DNA from 3 places in the Colwellia sp. BRX10-9 genome. Region 1 is predicted to be linked to each of the others. Evidence: predicted binding sites of a transcription regulator. Region 1 holds the regulator's gene; each other region holds the start of a gene.
What was found. The regulator sigma-54, encoded in region 1, starts transcription at its own class of promoters, with help from an activator protein. The targets are predictions, from matches to a motif close to GTTGGCACGNNNNTNGNNT.
Positions count from the first base shown of each region.

Region 1 (2,211 bases):
ATGTAAATCAGAGCCACTAACGTGAACAGTCGCTTCAGCAATTTGATTTGATTTTTCAACGGTGAGAACAACATGAACATTATTGATATGATCAAAATGTCGGCTTAATTTTGCCATCTTAGTCGTGACGTTTTCTCGTAAAGCTTCGGTAATGTCAACATGGTGGCCAGAAAGATTAATTTGCATAAGCTTAATTCCTCATCTTTTCGTTAAAGTAAACTTTTTCGTTGGTTAGAAGGTGGAATAGAAAGTGACTCTCGATATTTTGCTATGGTGCGTCGAGCTACATTTATCCCTTGATCGGCTAATAAATCAGCCATTTTACTATCACTAAGTGGTTTTGCTGGGATTTCGGCAGCAACAAATTTTTTGATTAATGCACGAATAGCTGTTGATGAGCATTCGCCACCGCTTTCGGTGCCAACATGGCTTGAGAAGAAAAACTTCAGTTCGAAAATTCCACGTGGCGTATGCATGTACTTTTGTGTCGTCACTCGTGAAATGGTTGATTCATGCATATCGACAGCTTCGGCAATATCATTTAAAACCATTGGACGCATGGCTTCATTACCATGTTCAAAAAAGCCAATTTGACGTTGCACAATACAGTTTGACACTTTTAATAAGGTATCATTACGGCTTTCTAAGCTTTTAATAAACCATTTAGCTTCTTGTAAATTTGAGCGAATAAATTGTGTGTCAGCTGTCGACTTCATCGAACGTGACATCGAAGCATATTGCTGATTCACCGAAAGTTTTGGCGCAGTATCAGGATTTAATTCAACCACCCAACGGCCATTTTTCTTTTCAACAGAAACATCAGGAATAACATACTGATCGTCACTCTTCATCACACTATCGCCGGGTCTAGGGTCAAGTGATTGAATAAGACGCACCACTTCGCGCAGTTGCTCTTCTTTTAGTCGAGTTTTACGCATTAATGTACGATAGTCTCGGCTACCCAGCAGATTAATATGGTCACGCAAAACTAACTTACTTTCTGCTAACCAAGGTGTAGCGGGGTCAAATTGATTAAGTTGAATGATTAAACATTCTGAAATAGAACGAGCAGCGACACCGACAGGATCAAAGAGGTTAATACGTTTTAGTACCACCTCAATTTCATCAAGCTCTACTCCTTCAATGGCAACACTTTCTAAAATGTCTTCACTAGATACCGTTAAGTAACCGGCGTCATCAACAGCATCAATAATTGCTGTCGCTATAGCGCGGTCTGTTTCGGTAAAAGGGCTTAATTCCATTTGCCAGCGCAAATGATCTTGAATGGAGTCTTGAGTCTCGCCTTGGTAAGTATAATCTTCTGAAGCTGGGCCTGAGCTTGAACTTGCTGCACCGGCCGTGTAGTTATCATCCCAAGTGGTATCCATGTTTAATTCTTCAGGGATATCGTTCTTGTCCATGGCTTCAGTGGTGGTGATTTCATCAATGGTAGGCGTAGCGTCTTCGCTACCATCAGAAGCAGGGGCTTCTTTAACATCACCAGTACCGGCAGTGTGAGCTTCTTCAAGGTTGTCAGTACTTTTATCTTCGGGATTATTTGAAGACTCATCCATTTCTAATAATGGATTACTTTCTAAGGCTTCCTGAATTTCTTGTTGAAGCTCTAACGTAGACAGTTGCAGCAATTTGATTGCTTGCTGCAATTGTGGCGTCATGGTTAATTGTTGTCCTATGCGGAGTTGTAGAGTAGGGCGCATTTAGGTCATTAACTTCCTATTATTTTTAATGGGATATTTTCGTTTTTTTCATACGAAGATACTATTCATTTACTGACTACTATAGCGTGAATTGTTCACCAAGGTATACATCTCTTACGTGTTGATTTGCAAGAATTTGATCTGCAGTACCTTCTGCAATAAGTTCACCATGACTAACAATATACGCATGTTCACATACATCGAGAGTTTCACGTACATTGTGATCAGTGATCAACACACCAATGCCACGTTCTTTTAAGTGTAGAATAATTTTTTTAATATCACCTACTGAAATTGGGTCAACACCAGCAAAAGGTTCATCTAATAAAATAAATTTTGGTTCAGCAGCTAATGCGCGAGCAATTTCTACTCGGCGGCGTTCACCACCAGATAAGCTCATGCCTAAATTATCTTTGATATGACCTATGTTGAATTCTTCAACAAGATGTTCTAATTTCTCTTCACGTTCAGCATCTGATAATTCTTTTCGTGT
Region 1 covers NZ_JACGVV010000005.1:165,791-168,001, forward strand. The annotation lists gene hpf (ribosome hibernation promoting factor) at 1-186, opposite strand, end outside; gene H4J69_RS05035 (RNA polymerase factor sigma-54) at 210-1,718, opposite strand; gene lptB (LPS export ABC transporter ATP-binding protein) at 1,798-2,211, opposite strand, start outside.

Region 2 (2,211 bases), on a different contig from region 1:
CTATCTGTCGTCAGTATATTACCGGTTCTATGTGGCGTTCATACGTAAAAGGTGAACGTGATTTTTGTGGTATCGAATTAGCTGAAGGATTATTGAAAGATTCAAAGCTACCTGAACTTCTACAAACACCTTCAACAAAAGGTATTTTAGAAGGCATTCCGGGCGTTCCTGCGATTGATGATGTTAATATTACTCGCAAAAATATTGAAGATAATTTTGAAGCCTTTAATTTTAAAACGCCTGATGATATTACTTTATACGAAAAATTATTAACGGAAGGTTTTGACGTTATTTCTGATGCGTTGGCAAAGCTTGACCAAATCTTTGTAGATACTAAGTTTGAATTTGGCTATGTAAAAGATAAAGCTGGCAACGACAAGTTAATTTATATGGACGAAGTGGGTACGCCTGATTCTTCACGTATTTGGGATGGCGAGCAATATCGTGCCGGTAAAGTGGTTGAAAACTCGAAAGAAGGTTTCCGCCAATTACTTTTAGCACATTTCCCTGATGCTGATATTTTATTAAATAAAAATCGCATGGACGAGCGCTTAGCTTTAGCTCGCAACAATGAGTTACCGGCATCCGTATTAATGGATGTGTCACAAACATACACAGCGATCGCTGAGAAAATTACCGGTCAAAAAATTGTTTTGTCTGCTAACCCTAAAGCTGAAATTATTGATATTTTACGCGAGCAGTATCAGCTAATCGATTAAGTCGTTATTGTCTCTGCTTAAAAGCTCTACACCCGTAGGGCTTTTTTTTTGTGCGCTATTTACCATCTCTAACCTTTGCTAATACTAAACCTTCAATTTTGCCCTTTACACTTTTTCTTAAACATAAAATCTGACTAATGGTCATAATCTGCGCACCAATATGGTGTTTGGGTTGTGTTTGTGTGTAACATTTTGGTGCATTTGAGCGGTGTAATATTAATTATTATTTTTTAACTTATTGTTTTTTAATTGATTGTCTCTTTGGGCACAAATGGTGCTTAAATAAATTTATATAAACAATCTTAAATAATATGCACTAAAGGTGAACAAATGAAGTTGATAACCGCAATAATCAAACCTTTTAAACTCGATGATGTTCGTGAAGCACTCAGTGAGATAGGTCTAGAAGGATTAACGTTAAGCGAAGTTAATGGTTTTGGCCGTCAAAAAGGTCATACCGAACTTTATCGTGGTGCCGAATATGTTGTCGATTTTTTACCAAAAATGAAACTTGAGCTCGCTGTTAAGGATGAAATGGTTGAGCGTGTTATCGACACTATTCTCGAAACAGCACAAACAGGAAAAATAGGTGACGGTAAGATATTTGTCACTAACATCGAACATATTGTTAGGATCAGAACAGGTGAAACAGATAATGAAGCTATTTAAACAGTTACACTCAAGCATAACGATGAATAAAGTATTAACACTTTTTGTTTTACTTTTGTCCGCGGTCGCATTGCCAAGTTTTGCCAGCAATGACGAATTGAACGGCGCAAATACGGCGTGGATCCTCACATCAACGGCTCTAGTCCTAATGATGACCTTACCCGGACTCGCTTTATTTTACGGTGGATTAGTTCGACGTAAAAATATTCTTTCTATTCTTATGCAGTGTTTTTCAATTGCTGCTCTTTCTTCGATACTTTGGTTTGTGGTCGGTTATAGCTTAGCCTTTGGTGAAGGTAATGCGTGGATAGGGGATTTTAGCAAAGTACTTATGATGGGAATAACCAAAGAAACCCTTGTTGGTGATATTCCGGAAAGCTTGTTTGCTTTATTTCAAATGACGTTTGCGGTTATTACTCCAGCACTTATTATTGGCGCTTATGCAGAAAGAATGAAGTTTTCTGCAGTCTTAATTTTTAGTGGCTTATGGTTGCTAGCGGTTTATGCTCCGGTAACTCATTGGGTTTGGGGCGGCGGTTGGTTAGGCCAAATGGGCATTTATGATTTTGCCGGTGGTATTGTGGTGCATATTACCTGTGGTGTTGCCGCATTGGTTGCTGCTGTTGTTTTAGGTCCTCGATATGGTTTCCCTCGAACGCCTATGTTGCCACATAACTTAACCATGACTATTACGGGGGCAGGTTTGCTTTGGGTCGGTTGGTTTGGTTTCAATGGTGGTAGTGCCTTAGCCGCCAATGGTGACGCAGCAATGGCTATGTTAGTCACGCATTTATCCGCTTCAGCAGGTGCACTGACTTGGGCT
Region 2 covers NZ_JACGVV010000009.1:101,543-103,753, reverse strand. The annotation lists gene H4J69_RS07825 (phosphoribosylaminoimidazolesuccinocarboxamide synthase) at 1-719, shown strand, start outside; gene H4J69_RS07820 (P-II family nitrogen regulator) at 1,050-1,388, shown strand; gene H4J69_RS07815 (ammonium transporter) at 1,375-2,211, shown strand, end outside.
Region 2: the regulator sigma-54 is predicted to act here: its motif matches at 981-999, upstream of H4J69_RS07820 (P-II family nitrogen regulator).

Region 3 (2,211 bases), on a different contig from region 1:
GCGAAGCCATGGGCAGTTCCCGAACCACCAATAGAATATGTATCATATTCGCCATTTGTTTTAGCAAATTCGCCTGACAAACCGAAGCCAATCATATCTACAAAGGTAGTTAAGATAGGATTATTACGAATATCTCTTGCAAGTAGGAAACTATCAGCAGCAGTACCACCTGTAACGTCCAAACCAAAAGATGAATCAGCTCGGTTCAAACCAGCCACAGCTAAATCAGCTGCACTTGCAACAACACCAAAATCAACTTGTGTAAATGACAACTCTAACCATGCTTGACCATTCATTGCATTAGTTTTATTACCGACATCAAGGCCTAAATCTAAATCAGGGGTATTATCAAGATAAATATTCATGCTAGCGGTAGCCAAATCAAGACCTGGTGTGAAAGTAATTATTGTAGCAGAAGGGTTACCAGCAGCATTATCTTCTGCAGAACCAGGGAAAGTAGCCAGCGAACCACCAGCCAGAAAATGATTAAATAAAGCATCATTATAAACTGGATTAGCAATCTCTGAAGGCGTTAAAGATAAACCTAAACCTTCAAATGTAAATGTCATCTCACAGCCATTACACTGAAATGAACCTGTTGCAGAGTTAGTATTCAATTCACCGTAGCCAGTAAGGCTGTAATCAGTAAGACCATTAACATCTGTAGCAGGAATACCTCCACCAAACATAGTTGATAGGCTAGTAGCATTATTACTGCTGTCTTCCCACCACTGTACGAAGTCAAACGATGTTGAGAATGTGCCTTTCTTATGATCAGCATCAATATCGGTTAACTCAGTAAATGTAACTCCACCAGGTAGAGAAACTGTCCCTGCATTCGCAAAACTTGCTGTAGCTAGTATTGCTGCTGCTACCATTCCTTTATATAAATTTTTCATATCAATACCTTTATGTTGTTCGTTATATAATTATGTTTTAACTTCTACAGATTACAATGCAATTCGCCCGCCAACTTTTCAAACACTTGTTTATTATAGAATTATTTTACATCCATCAGATTAAAAACATATGATTGTAAAAAAACCTGACATCTTATTTATTAACATTCGTTAATAAAGCTTTGGCTTCTTCAGTTCTATTCATTTTAAGTAAACAATCTGCCATATGTTTTATGATACCTTTATCATCTGGTGCAAGCGCATTTGCCTGTTTATAGTAACCAAGAGCTTTAGAATAGTCTTTTTGTATATAACTCACAAAGCCCAGAGTATCTATAACTTGTGGATTTTGTGGTGCCAATTCAGCTGCTTTATTTACATGTTGAATAGCTAAATCCATATCATTAGTGTTAACCGCAGCATAAGCCAAATTATTATGAATTAGATAATTATTCGGCACCTTCTTAACAAGTAGTAGATATTGCTCTTTTGCTAAAGCAAGATCTGTCGACATATATACTTGTGCCAAATTTGCTCTCACATCAATATTATCTTCTTGTTCAAGAAAAGTAGTCAGTGTTGTAATAGTGCCATTAAGATTACGACTACCCGCATAGGCCATAGCTAGCATCAATACATTTTTTTTATTACTTTCTAATTTTACTAACTCTTCTAAGTAAATAATCGCCACATTAAATTTTTGTTGTGCTAAAGCAATTTGCCCACCTAATCGAGTGAATATAATGGGTTGATTATTGTCTTTAATCTTGTAACTGTTGAACTTAGTTTCAGCGAGTGCGATTTGATTGGTAAATAATAAATAATTGACTTCTAATAATTCTAATACACCAATTGAATTAGAATTATTTAAGCCCTTTTGAATAACTTCTAGTGCTTTTTGATATTTTTTCTGCATTTCAAGTGACAAAGCATATTTAGTAATCGCTTGTATATCTGCACTATTTTTGTCTACAGCCATACTATAAGCTTTTTCAGCTTCAACAATATCTTGAGCGTCTAAATAAATGTCTCCCATCAAAATATAATGGAGGCTACTCTGCTTGTTATCGACTTTGTCTAATAACGCAATCGATTTGTCATACTCTTTAATTGCAGCATAAGATTGTGCCAAAGCAGTTGAAAGTTCAATTGACTCATCTGCGGTCCACTTAGACAAGAGGTATTCTTGTACTTTTAGCTCTTTATCTTTTGATAAAGTAATCAAATTACTTAATGCACCACCGTGCTTACTATTAATTTCAATAATTTGTTTCAATAAGGCTAGTGCTTCGAGGTTATTGTTTTGCTTTTG
Region 3 covers NZ_JACGVV010000002.1:201,866-204,076, reverse strand. The annotation lists gene H4J69_RS02125 (PEP-CTERM sorting domain-containing protein) at 1-899, opposite strand, end outside; gene prsT (XrtA/PEP-CTERM system TPR-repeat protein PrsT) at 1,054-2,211, opposite strand, start outside.
Region 3: the regulator sigma-54 is predicted to act here: its motif matches at 956-974, upstream of H4J69_RS02125 (PEP-CTERM sorting domain-containing protein).